Regions from separate parts of the Exiguobacterium sp. R-17 genome, predicted to be linked through region 1. Evidence: riboswitches for the same ligand, from Rfam matches in the RefSeq annotation. Region 1 holds a riboswitch; the other holds the start of a gene.
The links. A riboswitch is a leader RNA that binds a small molecule or an ion and turns the genes downstream of it on or off. The one in region 1 is predicted to bind S-adenosylmethionine.

Region 1 (7,661 bases):
CATTGGCTTGTGCTAACGTCGAAAAATAACGCGGGAGAAACAGTGTAAAGTTCAAATTCGTTGATCCATCTGCCGTCTCATGGACGTTTTGACCGTCCGGCATGACGAGTCCTTCTTGATATTTGCGGATGATCCGTCCGCATGGATTCATGCAATAGGTGACGGCTTTACCATAAGGTGAGTCGTAACCGAGCTTTGTCTCGAACGTCTCCTGTAGTAATGTTCGAAATAGTGCCTCATCCGTCTCGACCCGCACTCCGAGATCAAGTCGGGTCCGCTGTGGGATGACACCAAGCGTCGCTAACTGTTGCAACGTAAAGTCTGCACCGGAACGACCTGTCGCGAACACGATCCGTCGACTTACGAAGGTTTCGTCCGCTGTTTTAATCGTAAACGCCTCCGACTTCGTGATCTGTTCGATCGTCGTTTCGAAACGAGCATCGAGTCGTGGCAATAAAGCATCCTCAAACGCCGTGAAGACGCCAACTGTCCGTGCTGTGCCTAAATGACGGACGGTCGTCTCGACCGTATGGAGACCAGCACGACGGGCGCGAATTGCGACAGCAGGTGAATGCGTCGAGTAGGTCTCGATCATATCGGCACCGTATGTACATAAAAGATTATCGACTTCTTGGAACAGTCGTCGTGTCGTCTCTTCACCGATTTTTGAGACGAGTTCTCCGCCGAATCCCATCGCATAATTGAATTTTCCTTCTGATTTTCCAAGCCCTGCAAATCCAAGATACGCATCTTCTACTGTTCGCTTGCGGATTGGTTTTCCGGCATCGAGCAGTAAGACGCATTGCCCATCTTCAACGAGCTGATGAGCAAGGAAGATTCCCGCTACACCGGCTCCGATAATCGTCACATCATACATTACAGACGCCTCCTTTTCTCTGAGTATACAAAAAAGCCGGATTCCTATAAAAGGAATCCGGACTGAGTGAGATCGCTTATTTCCATTCTGCGATGTCAGCGATTGGTAGACGAACCGATGGGTATCCTGCATCTACTGCTTTACCGATTGAAAGCAACATGACTGGGAGGTAACGCTCTTTTTCAAGACCGAATGCTTCCGCGATTTGATCTTTTTCGTAACCGCCGATTGGGTTTGTGTCGTAACCGTGCGCACGAGCGACGAGCATCAATTGCATCGAAACGAGACCTGAGTCGATCAAGATGCTGTCACGTAATGTTTCAACGTCTTCTGGACGGTAGAAACCTTTGATAGCTGGTACTTGGCGATCGCGTACTTCTTGTGGCATGAGACCTTTTTCAACAGCCATATCGTAGATTGTCTCGATGCTATCGACCGCGTTCATGTCACCGAAGACAGCGATGACAGCAGAAGATGTCTCGACTTGGACTTGGTTGAATTTCGCGAGTGGTGCAAGTGTTGCTTTTCCTTCTTCGCTATCGATAACGAGAAAACGCCATGGTTGCATATTGACAGAAGAAGGTGCAAGTGTTGCTTCTTCAAGGATTTGTGTCATTTCTTCTTTTGAAATTTTTACGTTCGTGTCGTAGTTACGAATCGAGCGACGTCCTTTAACGATTTCCATGAAGTCCGTTGTTGTTTGAGTAGTCATAATTATTCAATCTCCCTTGTGTATGTTTTTTCTTTTTTGTGGTGTGAAAAACTTATTTCCAGTCTGCGATGTCGTTGATCGGTAGGCGAACCGATGGGTATCCTGCATCTACTGCTTTACCGATTGAAAGCAACATGACTGGGAGGTAACGCTCTTTTTCAAGACCGAATGCTTCTGCGATTTGATCTTTTTCGTAACCGCCGATTGGGTTCGTATCATATCCGTGCGCACGAGCGACGAGCATCAATTGCATCGAAACGAGACCTGAGTCGATCAAAATGCTATCTTTCAAATCGTTTGCTGAGATACTGCTGTACATGCCTTGGATCGCAGGTACTTGGCGATCGCGTACTTCTTGTGGCATGAGCCCTTTCGCAACAGCTGTGTCGTAGATGTTTTCGAGTTGATCGACTGCCTTCATGTCACCGAAGACAGCGATGACAGCAGAAGATGTCTCGACTTGGACTTGGTTGAATTTTGCGAGTGGTGCAAGTGTTGCTTTTCCTTCTTCGCTATCGATGACGAGGAAGCGCCATGGTTGCATATTGACAGAAGAAGGTGCAAGTGTTGCTTCTTCAAGGATTTGTGTCATTTCTTCTTTTGAAATTTTTACGTTCGTGTCGTAGTTACGAATCGAGCGACGTCCTTTAACGATTTCCATGAAGTCTGTTTGAGTTTGCGTTGCCATATTAAATCGACTCCTCTTTTAGTTTAGGTAATGCATCAGCGTTTGCTTCGATGCGCTGAATCATCTCAGCTAACGTCCGTTGTTCTTCAGCAGAGAATCCTTCGAGTAGATCCTCGAGAAACTCATCTTTTTGTTCGCGTAATTGAGCGATACGCGTCGCCCCTTGTTCCGTTAAAGAAACAAGAATCACCCGATTGTCAGCAGCTGAACGCTCTCGAGAAATCATCCCGGTCGATTCCAGGTGCTTGAGATGACGGGTCACTGCCGCATGATCCACATTAACGCGTTTTTGTAACTCTTTTTGGCTAATCGTTTGATCGACTTGTAGTTGAGCGAGTAGATCCATTCGAGTCTGACTAAAACCATCCGTACAGAGATCGAATTTTTGAGCAATCGTCTTATTGACAGAAACGAGTGCATAGATCAACCGTCCTTTTTCAGTGCAGGAGATACTCAATCCATCACATCCTTCCCTTCGTTCGAAGAAACCTTTGACGTATCAAAGATTGATATGTAAACGAATATAACGTGTTTAATTTGATGACGCAACTTATTTGCTTTTAACATAAAAAGAGATATCATTCACGCGGAATGATATCGAGTCAGGCGACTTAGCTAATTTGGCGTTTAGACGCTGGAATTCCTTTTGCATCGATCGCTGCAATGATCCGACGGAAATAGAACAACCAAAATTGTAGGAATGGTCCGATTAAGAAAATCGAGAGGATTGTACCGAAGAAAACAGGACCACCGAGCAACCAGCCAATGCCGCATGCCGTGACCTCCATGATCGTCCGCATCAGACGAATCGACGTTCCAAATCGCTCTGCAAGTGTCAGCGTCAACCCATCGCGTGGACCGGCTCCATATCCGACAGCAACATAAAGACCTGCCCCCATGCCGATGATGAAGATGCCGAAAATCAACCAGATCGTATTCAACCAGATCGACTCAAAAGAGGGTAAGAGATGAGAATTAAGGACAAGATTCATGAAGACACCGACGAAGATCGCGTTGACGAGTGTTCCAATTTGTGGTGTGACGCGGTCTAATGTGTACTTAACGAACACGAGTAATAGACCAACGAGCAAAATAATCGTTCCGACGGACAGTGGTGTTTTCTTTTGGAGACCGAGATGCAATACATCCCACGTCGAGACACCGAGTTCAGCAGTGATCATCATCGATGAGCCGAGAGCGAGTAAAAATAAACCGAGTAGGAAGAGTCCCCACTTTAACGTAGCGCGTAATAACCAGGAAGCACGATGACGCGTCATGTCTAACACCTCATTTCTTAAAAATAATTGATTCGTTAACTGTATCATGAGGAAAGTAGAAGAAGAAAGACGAAATTTTCCGTTTTTTCCATCTTAAGAAGGAGGGGAAGGTCGAAAGAGAAACGTATACTGAAGAAAAAAGGAGATGACAGGATGAAAGCGATCCGACACCTGATTCGTTTTACATACATAGAAGCCGTCTGTTGCGTCTTTCCCGTCATGATTTTCGCAGCGCTTGCTCTTTCACGTTATCTTCCTGCTGAACCGGTCGCTCGATACGATCTCCTGTTGCTATGGTGTCTTCTCGTCCAAATCGTCTTACTCGTCACGCGTTATGAAACGCTGGAAGAGTTCAAACTGATCTTACTCTTTCACGTGATTGGTCTAGCACTTGAACTGTTCAAAGTGAACGTTGGGTCTTGGAGTTATCCGGAACAGGCTCTAACGAAAGTGGCTGGTGTTCCCTTGTATGCAGGATTCATGTATGCAAGTGTCGCAAGTTATGTCTGTCAAGCGTTCCGAAGATTTCATTTACGCTTCACAGCATTCCCACCACCTTGGCTTGCGATCAGCGTAGGCAGTCTCGTCTATCTCAACTTCTTCACCCACCACTGGATCTTCGATGCACGCTGGCTATTGATGGTCCTCGTCGTCCTTGTCTTCTATAAGTCATGGGTTCATTTTACGATCGAGCAGACGATCTACCGGATGCCGCTCGTCCTGTCTTTTTTACTGATCGCGTTCTTTATTTGGATCGCTGAGAATATCGTGACGTTCTTTAAAGGGTGGGTCTATCCACATCAGGAAAGAGGATGGGAAGTCGTTGATCTCGGAAAGTTGTCTTCTTGGTTCCTGCTTGTGATCATCACGGTCCTGATCGTCATCGTCGCGAAATACAAGCAACGGGATCCGGCTGTGGAGATATATCAGCGTACATAGATAAAAAACATGACATTTCGTTTGCGATGAAGCGCTTCGATGTTCAACGTTCGTTCTAACATGTGGACGACAACTTGAGCGTGCTTGGCTCAACCAGCAACGAGACGGGAAATTATTGAAAAAAGAGTGAAACATTAGAAGTTTTAAGCCGTAGAGTAAGGTGAGAACTTATTTTTCAAGGAGGACCTTACTCATGTCATCTCAATTAAAAAAAGCAGCGAAGGAATCGCTCAGCGGTCGTTGGGGATTTGCAGTCCTAGCTTTTCTGCTGTTTAGTATTATTCAGGGTGTTCCTAATTTATTTGGATCGGATATCGATGAGCCGTCTAGTAGTATAGATCTCGTTGTATCATTGGTGTCGATTTTATTGATTCCAGTAGGAGTCGGTTGGACATGGATTGCCATGTCGATTGCTCGTGGCGAAGAAACGAAAGTGACGGATTTGTTTGAGCCATATGGTATGTTCCTGAAAGTGGTGGGGCTGGCCATTGTTCAGTTCATCTTTATCGCGCTCTGGACGTTACTCTTAATCATCCCTGGTATCATCAAGTCATTCTCTTACTTGTTGACGTACTACATCCTTCGGGATGAGCCGTCAATCGGTATTCTCGAGGCAATTACACGCTCACGGCAACTCATGGATGGACACAAGATGGAAGCATTCTTGCTCTTCTTATCGTTTATCGGTTGGGCGTTGCTTGTTATCGTTACGCTTGGTCTTGCTGTCCTATGGGTCGGACCATACTTCAGTGTCACGCTTGCCAAATTCTACGATCGTATTCGTGGGGAGCAGGCGCCAGAGCAGACATCAGATTTCGTCGCACCATACTAATTCCGAATCCCGACACTACGTCGGGATTTTTCTTTGGAATAAATCCGATAGGAAAAGACGGTTTAATGGTTGCTTTAGTTCAATGAATTCTGTACGATGAATGCAACACATCTTATCTAGAGAAGTCGAGGGACTGGCCCGAAGACACTTCAGCAACCCCGCTATGGCGGAAGGTGCTACTTCCAGGAAGGAATACCTTCTGAAGATAAGAGCGGACAGGACAAGATACCGTCGCTCTTTTCGAACTTCGAAAAGAGCGTTTTTTTATGATAAGGGGGACGATGGAGTGGAGTATGGTTTTTGGTTACCGATTTTTGGGGGATGGCTACGTAACGTCGAGGATGAACAGATGCCAGCAACATTCGATTATGCGAAACAAGTCGCACAAACAGCTGAACGCATCGGCTTCTCGACGACGTTGATTGCGGAATTGAACTTGAACGATATCAAAGGCATCAAGGAACCGAGTCTTGAGGCATGGACAACGGCATCGGCGATTGCTGCAACAACAGAACGCCTTGAGATCATGACAGCGGTTCGTCCCGGGTTCCATAATCCAGCGACGACGGCGAAGATGGCGGCAAACATCGATCAGTTGAGTGGAGGGCGATTTACGCTCAATGTCGTCTCAGCCTGGTGGGCAGAAGAAGCAAAACAATACAACGGTATTTTTACTGCACACGATGAACGCTATGCCCGAACGGAAGAGTTCGTCACGGTCATGAAAGGACTATGGGCAGATGCGTCACCGTACAGCTTCTCCGGCAATCACTACACGATCGAACAGGCAGAACTCCATCCGAAACCCGTCCAGCGTCCGGGGATTAAGCTCTACGCTGGTGGAGAGAGTGAAGCCGGAAAACGGACGATCGTCGAACATTGTGATGCCTACGTCATGCATGGAGGCACTGTTGAAGAAGTAGCTCATAAAATCAATGATATGAAAGTACGCCGGGAAGCGACGGGACACGCACCGCTTGAGAGCTTCGGTCTTGCTGCCTACATCATTTGCCGGGATACGGAAGAAGAAGCGCTTCTTGAGTGGCAACGCATCACGGACGTCAAGGAAGACAGCGCCGGTTATGCCGGTTATCAAGATTTCATCAGTAAATCGCAACTCGAACAACAGGTCGAGCGAAATGATTATTCCGTCTCGAACCGTGGTCTGCGACCGAACTTGATCGGAACACCAGAACAGATTGCCGAACGGATTCTAGCGTTCGAAGCCGTTGGTGTCACGTTGCTCTTGTTACAATTCTCACCACAACTTGAAGAAATGGAACGCTTTGCCCGTGACGTAATGCCACTGGTCGAAGCGAAACGAAAGGTAGGTCAACAATCATGACAAAAATTCATATTCTCCACGAAAACCAAGAATGGACGGATCATCTCATCAAACGTCTCGAAGAACTCAAGTTGCCGTACGAACAGTGGCACTTGAATGAAGGAATCGTACCGTTAGATGAACTGCCGCCAGAAGGTGTCTTTTACAGTCGTATGAGTGCGTCTTCGCATACGCGGGGGCATCGTTATGCGCCAGAGTTGACGGAAGGGGTCCTCGCTTGGTTAGAAGAGCATGACCGGACTGTCTTTAACGGAACGCGTGCGCTCCGTCTTGAAGTCAGCAAAGTTAATCAATACACAGCGTTACGTAAGGCTGGGATTCGTGTACCAAAGACAACGGCTGCTGTCGGACGTGATCAAATCGTACAAGCAGCAAAAGAAATCGGTGTTTCGTCATTCATCACGAAACATAACCGTGCCGGGAAAGGTCTCGGCGTCCAGTTATTCCATTCGATTGAAGCACTTGAAGCTTATCTCGATGGTTCGACATTCGACGAACCAGTCGATGGCATCACGTTGATTCAAGAGTACATCCAAGCACCAGAACCGTACATCACGCGGTGTGAGTTCGTGGGTGGAAAATTCGTCTATGCGGTACGAGTCGATACGTCGGAAGGATTCGAACTTTGCCCAGCTGATGCGTGTGTGATTGACGACTTGTTTTGCCCAGTTGGTGAAGAAGCGCCGCAAACACCGATGAAGTTCCAAATCGTTGAAGGCTTCGATGATCCAATCATTGCAAAGTACGAAGCGTTCCTCCAAGCGAACCAGATTGCGGTCGCAGGTATCGAGTTCATTAAGGATGCGTCAGGTACGATCTATACGTATGACGTTAATACGAATACAAATTACAATTCGGATGCCGAAGCTGCTGCAGGACGCTACGGCATGCTAGAACTGGCAAAGTTCCTCGGAGCTGCACTTGAAACAAGCACAGTAAAATAAGAATCGGCTCCCGCCCTGTCACAGGACGTTACAAGACCGGATGACGG
Region 2 (7,661 bases), 220 kb from region 1:
CGTGGATCCGGACATCGTCCGGTAACTGCTGACGTAAGGCGTTGATCCCATTGAAGAGCTGAATGACAGCGTCGAGAGCGTTGATACCTTCTTCCGGTGTCGCCGCTGCGTGCGCGGGACGACCCGTAAAGGCAAAATCGAGCGGATCAACCGCAAGCGAGGACCCCGTGATCCGCGTTTGTCCGGACGGGTGGACCATCAAGGCCGCATCGATTCCTTCAAGCAACTGGTGTTTGACGAAACTGCCTTTCGCACTTCCGTTCGGCCCACCTTCTTCGGCTGGCGTTCCAAGCACGACGACACTCCCACCGACTTCATCAAGCACTTTGCTGAGCGCAATCGCCGCTGCGACACTCGTCGTTCCGATGATATTATGACCGCATGCGTGTCCGATGCCCGGCAACGCATCGTACTCAGCGAGAAAGGCAATTGTCGCGCCAGGTCGGTCGCTTGACTTCTTCGCGATGAACGCGGTCTCGTGCCCTGCGACGCCGAGTTCTACTGTAAAGCCTTCTGCCGTTAAACGCTCTGCATGTAGTCGCGAAGCAAAGAATTCCTCGTTACCGATTTCCGGCGTCGCATGAATCCGGTGGCTCGTCTCAAGATACGATTCCCGTTTTTGTTCGATGTCCTGCTCAATCGTCTCTACCCATGTCGTGCGTACTGGTGTCGTCATGCTATCCACTCTCCTTTAGAATTTATTCGCCGATTTCGCTTAGTGGAACGAACGTCGGGATCGAGCTACCTTTATATTCTTTTTTGATGAAAGCCGCGACATCTTTTTGTTGGTAAAGCGACGCGATCTTTTTTAGTTCTTTTTTGTTCTTGTCTTCCGTCCGTGTCGCGATGATGTTGATGTATGGTTTTGCTGTCTCGTTCTCATGGACGATCGAGTCCTTGATCGGATTTAGTCCTGCGTCAACAGCAATACCGTTATTGATGATCGATGCAGCGACGTCCGGTAAGACGCGTGGCGTTTGTCCCGCGACGATCGGAACGATTTTCAGTTTCTTCGGATTTTCAACGATCTTATCGACCGATCCATTGCCGTCAAAGTCGTCCGGTAATTTGATCAAACCTGCTTCTTGTAGTAACAAGAAGGCACGTCCCATGTTCGTCGCTTCGTTCGGAACAGCGATTTTGCCACCGACTGGAATATCTTTGACGTCCTTATATTTATCTGAGTAAATGCCCATCGGTGCAATGACGGTCGTCGCAATCGGCGACAGCTTCAACTTATGTTCCTTCTTGAAGGCGTTGAAGTAGGAAATCGTCTGGAAGGCATTGGCGTCGATCTCACCCTCAGCCAGTGCCATGTTCGGCTGGACATAATCGGAGAACTTGACGAGCTCGATTTTGATGCCCTCCTTTTCCGCTTTTTTCGCGACGTAATCCCACACTTGAGTGTCTGAACCACTGACCCCTAGCTTGATCGTCTTTTCTCCTTCTCCTGATGCTGAGCACCCGGCAAATAAAATCGTCGTTAATGTTGCTCCAATCGCTACTGCTTTTTTCATGGCTGAATCGCTCCCTTGATTAATGTCTTCTGATTTTTCGTGCGACGATGTTGCCTGTCGTCTGTAAGCCTTGGACTAAGATAACGAGAATCCCGACCGTGATGATCATGACTTTCGTGTCGAACCGTTGATAACCGTACGTAATTGCTAAGTCACCCAAACCGCCACCACCGATGGCGCCTGCCATCGCCGACGCCCCGATCAAGCCGACTGTTGCAATCGTTAAATTAAGGATTAGTGAACCGAGTGCTTCCGGTAAGAGGAAGCGGAAAATCGTTTGAAACGGTGTCGCCCCCATCGCTTCTGCTGCCTCAAGGACGCCTTTATCGACTTCAAGTAACGAGCTCTCGATCAGACGCGCCATGTACGGTGCGGCGTAAAAGACGAGCGGGACGATTGCGGCTTCGGTTCCGATCGACGTCTGGACGATCAACCGTGTCAACGGGATGATCGCAACAAGTAAGATGATGAACGGAATTGAACGGAAGATATTGACGATACTGTTGAAGAATGTGAACAGCGGGACGTTCTCGAGCAATGCCCCTTTCCGGGTGACGACGAGCAGGATGCCGAGTGGTAAACCGATCAAAGTCGAAAATAATAACGACACTGACACCATCGTCATCGTCTGCAAAAATGCTGTCCAGATATCACTGTAGTTAACTAGCATCAGCAAGCACCTCCTCGACGGTCACCTGTGCCTGATCGATGTACTGTAAGGCCCGTTTTACTTCGATCGTTTCACCGATCAGTTCAACAAGTAATGTACCGAACGGTGTTTCCTGTAACTCCGTGATGCTACCGTGCAGGATGTTGACATCGACGTCGAAGCGTTTTGCGACTTGCGACAAGAGTGGTTGTCCGGTGTGGTGTCCGAGAAAATGAATCTTATAGATCGGATGCGCATTCCGTGACTCGATCAACTGACGAATTGATGCCGGAATTTCATCATGCATGACGGAGCGGACGAAGTTTTTCGCTGTCTCGGTCTGCGGATTCGAAAAGACATCAAAGACTGTTCCTGACTCGATCAGCTTCCCAGCTTCGATGACGGCGACCCGGTCACAAATCTCACGGATGACGCCCATCTCATGGGTGATCAAGAGAATGGTGATCCCGTATTCCGCATTGATGCGTTTTAATAACTGGAGAATATGATGTGTCGTCTGAGGATCGAGTGCTGACGTCGCTTCGTCACATAAGAGGACGGATGGTTGCGTCGCTAGTGCCCGGGCGATGCCGACACGTTGCTTTTGTCCGCCGGATAATTGATCCGGATAATGATCCGCCTTGTCTGCGAGATCGACGAATTCGAGTAACTCCGTCACCCGGCGACGAATCTCGTCTTTCTTGACACCTGCGAGAACGAGTGGTTTCGCAACGTTCGTAAAGACCGTGTTTGCATTCAATAGATTGAAGTGTTGAAAGATCATCCCGATCCGCTGTTTCGCTTGGCGTAATTTTTTTGGTGATAGTTTTGTTAAATCTTCCCCGTCGACCGTCACTGTTCCTGACGTCGGTCGTTCTAATAGGTTGACGCAGCGGAGCAATGAACTTTTCCCAGCACCGCTAAAGCCGATGACACCGAAGATTTCGCCTTTTTCGATCGTCAGGTCGACACCGTCGAGTGCTGCGATCGTCTGATCCTTCGTGATGTACGTTTTTTTGACTTGATGAAATGCAATCATTCCGTTTTCCCCCTTCATTCAACAAAAAAGGTCCCTTCTTGAGAAACAAGAAGAGACCTGGATCCGCACAGTGGCAGAATCCACTCCACTCATCTCTCAGACATCTGTCTGATGGAATTGGCACAGTGCTCATAATGAGTCTGTTGCCGAGGTTTCGTAGGGCCAGTCCCTCCACCTCTCTGGATAAGTATTGCGGTATGAAATTCGTATGTGTGTTGTTGCGTTGTTGCTTATGTCGTAAAACTAATTTTTACATTACGGGTCGAACCTTTAAAAGTCAACCAACTTTGCAAAAATAATCCATTTGTCGCATATCGATTGAGTCATAAGTTATGAGTTAGCTGAAAGAACAAATCACGATTCGTCCAGAACGATTTGACAAGGCATTTTCGGTCGTGCTACCATCGTTTCAATGATTAATCCGACAATTCCAATATGATATTTATCAAGAGTGAACGAGAGACCTGGCTCTATGACTTCACGGCAACCTGCAATCTGTAAGGTGCTCCGACCAGCAAAGCGCGGCTTTGGATGATACGGTGAAAAACTCGTGGGCGTCCAAGCAGTGACGTTGACGAGTTTTTTTTCACGAATGGAGGAAAAATAGTAATGATGAACTATCCTGTATTGACTGGTGCTGAAGCATTTTATCTTCAAGGTGGACCGATCGGCATTTTAATCTGTCATGGTTTTAATGCGACCCCGCAAAGTGTTCGGGACGTCGGTGAGGCATTTGCTGCTAAAGGATTCACTGTCTATGCTCCACGTTTGCGTGGTCACGGGACGAACGTCCGTGAGTTCGAACAATCGACTGCTCGATGTTGGAAGCAGAGCCTGCAAGACGGCTATGCACGTTTACAAGAAACATGCGATCAAGTCTTCGTCATCGGTCAATCGATGGGCGCGACGCTCGCACTATCGCTCGCCGCTGACGGGATTCCATTTTCAGGCATCATTACGATCAATGCCGCTCTCTCCGTTCCGTCTTATGAAGCATTGTCGTTTGAAGATGGTCCACAGTACTTACCAGAAGGGGCACCGGATATCAAACGGTCTGCTTTCGAAATCATCTATGACCTCGTTCCGAGTCGTTGTGCATTCGAACTCGTCCGCTTGATGGATGAGACGAAAGGACGCCTTGGATCGATCCTTCTACCGACATTGATTCTTTACTCGGCAACCGATCACGTCGTTCCGCCGTCGAGCTCGGATTACCTGCATCAGCATATCGGGACGAATGATAAACGAATCTACTGTCTCCTCAACTCGTACCACGTCGCGACCCTCGATCATGATCAGGATTTAATCGTGCGTGAGACGATTCGTTTCATCGAACGCTCGAGTCGTTTCTCACAGGAAACGGGATAATAAAAAAACAGCTATTCGTCTTCACTTAGAAGCGAACAGCTGTTACATCAAAGGACGACCATCATCGGTTCGTCTTTTTTGTTTATCCTTTTTGGTGCTGCATCGTTTGGAGCGGCTTCGGCTTTCCTGGCACTTCATGGCAGTGGCGGCACCGTGGCTCATACGATTCTGAAGCGCCGACTAAAATGATCGGATCATCATAGTTCGCTGGTTTTCCATCAATCAAACGTTGTGTCCGGGAAGCCGGATCGCCACATGAGAGACAGATCGCCTGAAGTTTCGTCACAAATTCTGCGCGCGCCAGTAATTCCGGCATCTTGCCAAATGGCTCTGCCCGGAAATCCTGATCGAGTCCTGCACAAATGACGCGTTTTCCGTCTTGCGCAAGTGCTTCGATGACTTGAACGATCTCATCATCAAAGAATTGAACTTCATCAATTCCGACAATTTGTGTTTCTTCCGCTACTGCTGCATAGAGATCACGACTCGTCGCCATTGGAATCGCCACGACGGAATTTCCGATGTGAGAGACGACATGCTCTTCATGGTACCGGTCATCGATTGCCGGCTTGAATACTTGAACGGGCAGTTTGCCGTACTGTGCCCGTCTGACACGACGAATCAACTCTTCCGATTTCCCGGAAAACATACTGCCACAAATTACTTCGATCCAGCCGTACTGATTTATTACATGCATCATCGTCCGACACCGTCCTCTAAAAATAGTCACTTTAACGAGTATAGCTCGAAACGGTATTGAGAAAAAGGGTTGACTTCCGGAAATCAAAATTCATTTTTTCTTTACCTAGAATTTTTGTCCTTTCATTCCAACCTTCATCCATTTCCTGTACACTAAAGAAGAAGATTCTCGCGAAAGAAGGTGTCCCCGATTCATCATCTCTTACATGACATTCTGCACCAATATGGCGCCCTTGGTCTTTCCGTCCTTCTCGCAGGTGGTATCGTGGGATTGCCGGTTCCTGATGAGACCTTGCTCGTCCTGTCCGGTTTTTGGATGCATCAAGGCAATCTACCGCTGTTCGGTACGATTCTTGCCGCTTACGCTGGCAGTTGCATTGGAATGACGATTAGCTACGTGCTGGGCTTAAAACTCGGCATGCCCCTGTTGCATCGCGTCGGACCAAAGATGCGCATCTCAGAAAAACACATTCTCTCCGCTGAAGCCGGATTTCGTCGTTACGGCAAATCGGTCTTGATCATCGGTTACTACATACCTGGTCTTCGCCAACTCTCTGCCTTTTTTGCAGGTGTTTCAAAAATGCCGTTTCGCATTTTTGCGAGTTACGCGTATACAGGTGCTTTGATTTGGGTCAGTGTGTTCTTGGGCGCCGGCTACTTTGTTGGTCGTCATATCTCGTTCCATAAAGTCGTCGACTACATCTTGGCACATCCAGATGCTATGCCGTACTTGATCGGGATCGTCGGCGGGATTGCTTTCTCGTTCGTCTTAAAGACGTACCTTACGTACCGTTCGCAATTTAGCCTATACAAAAACAGCCTGCTTCCGTAATGGAGGCAGGCTGTTTTTTAAGAACCGGCAAGTAATTACTTGCGGCCGTATTTTTTGTTGAAGCGATCGACACGACCATCTGCCGCGTTGAACTTTTGACGACCTGTGTAGAATGGGTGCGAGTCTGAAGACACATCCACACGGATGAGTGGGTACTCGTTACCATCTTCCCAAGTGATCGTTTCGTTCGAAGAACGAGTAGAACCGCTTAAGAATTTGTACTCAGTCGTTGAATCCATAAATACTACTTTGTTGTAGTTAGGGTGAATTCCTTGTTTCATGGTTGATTTCTCTCCTTCCGCCCTGGTCCATTTGCTGAGCCAGAGTAAGTTACCTTCCTATACTAAACGATTTTTTTACGCGTCGCAATAGTTATTTTTCCGTCGTTGCTTCCTTCTTGACGGTACGCGGTTTAGCAGGTGCACGTCGGACCGTCTTCTTCTTTTCTTTCTCAAGTTCAGCAAAAAATTCTTCATTATTTTTCGTGTCGCGAATCTTACGCAGGAACGTATCGACGAACTCGTTCGACTCGTTCATCGTCCGACGAATCGTCCAGAGCGCATCGAGTTGCTCTTTCGGAAGCAAGAGTTCTTCCTTCCGCGTACCTGATTTGCGAATGTCGATTGCCGGGAAGATTCGGCGTTCCGACAGCTTACGATCGAGATGTAGCTCCATGTTTCCTGTTCCTTTGAATTCCTCATAGATGACGTCATCCATGCGGGATCCCGTCTCGACGAGCGCCGTCGCAAGAATCGTCAAACTGCCACCATGTTCGATGTTTCGCGCCGCACCAAAGAACCGTTTTGGTTTGTGGAACGCTGCTGGGTCAATCCCCCCTGAAAGCGTCCGTCCGCTTTGCGGCACTGTTAAGTTATACGCACGAGTCAAACGCGTGATCGAATCCATCAAGATGACGACATCTTTTTTATGTTCGACAAGTCGCATCGCCCGTTCAAGGACAAGTTCAGAAATCCGCACATGGTTGTCCGGTGTTTCGTCGAACGTTGAACTGACGACGTCTGCTCCCGGAACTGAACGCTCGATGTCAGTTACTTCCTCTGGTCGCTCATCGATCAATAGAATGATCAGCTCGACATCCGGATGATTCTCTTGAATCGAGTTCGCGATTTCTTTGAGGAGTGACGTCTTCCCTGCTTTTGGTGGTGCGACGATCAAACCGCGTTGTCCAAACCCAACTGGTGCAATCATATCCATGACACGAACCGATAAATGACGTGGCTCTGTCTCAAGACGCATTAAACGATCCGGATAGATCGGTGTCAGCGCCGGGAAGAACAAACGGTTACGCGCTGTATCCGGTGCTTCGCCGTTGACGGCTTCCACACTAAGTAACCCTTGGAAACGTTCGTTTTCCTTCGGTGGGCGTACTTTACCTGTGACGACATCACCATTACGTAGATTGAAGCGTCGGATTTGAGAAGCGGCGATATAGATATCTTCAGAGGATTGGGAATAATTGATAGGGCGAAGGAAGCCGAAGCCACCATCGTTTTGCATTTGTGGATTACCAGGGATGACTTCAAGTACCCCTTCGAG

Region 2: linked by a shared signal. The riboswitch ahead of ACN9MT_RS14080 (methionine ABC transporter ATP-binding protein) and the one ahead of ACN9MT_RS15285 (LLM class flavin-dependent oxidoreductase) in region 1 are both predicted to bind S-adenosylmethionine.

The regions. Positions count from the first base shown of each region.
Region 1 covers NZ_CP184372.1:2,915,438-2,923,098, reverse strand. Annotated here, with positions in the region: gene ACN9MT_RS15320 (NAD(FAD)-utilizing dehydrogenase) at 1-877, opposite strand, end outside; gene ACN9MT_RS15315 (nitroreductase family protein) at 954-1,589, opposite strand; gene ACN9MT_RS15310 (nitroreductase family protein) at 1,642-2,277, opposite strand; gene ACN9MT_RS15305 (MarR family winged helix-turn-helix transcriptional regulator) at 2,279-2,734, opposite strand; gene ACN9MT_RS15300 (YczE/YyaS/YitT family protein) at 2,889-3,554, opposite strand; gene ACN9MT_RS15295 (DUF817 domain-containing protein) at 3,708-4,493, shown strand; gene ACN9MT_RS15290 (DUF975 family protein) at 4,687-5,325, shown strand; SAM riboswitch class I at 5,435-5,537, shown strand; gene ACN9MT_RS15285 (LLM class flavin-dependent oxidoreductase) at 5,612-6,670, shown strand; gene ACN9MT_RS15280 (ATP-grasp domain-containing protein) at 6,667-7,614, shown strand.
Region 2 covers NZ_CP184372.1:2,692,012-2,699,672, forward strand. Annotated here, with positions in the region: gene ACN9MT_RS14065 (M20 family metallopeptidase) at 1-676, opposite strand, end outside; gene ACN9MT_RS14070 (MetQ/NlpA family ABC transporter substrate-binding protein) at 699-1,517, opposite strand; gene ACN9MT_RS14075 (methionine ABC transporter permease) at 1,537-2,187, opposite strand; gene ACN9MT_RS14080 (methionine ABC transporter ATP-binding protein) at 2,177-3,205, opposite strand; SAM riboswitch class I at 3,292-3,395, opposite strand; SAM riboswitch class I at 3,645-3,746, shown strand; gene ACN9MT_RS14085 (alpha/beta hydrolase) at 3,815-4,573, shown strand; gene ACN9MT_RS14090 (thymidine kinase) at 4,656-5,270, opposite strand; gene ACN9MT_RS14095 (DedA family protein) at 5,454-6,104, shown strand; gene ACN9MT_RS14100 (type B 50S ribosomal protein L31) at 6,140-6,385, opposite strand; gene rho (transcription termination factor Rho) at 6,477-7,661, opposite strand, start outside.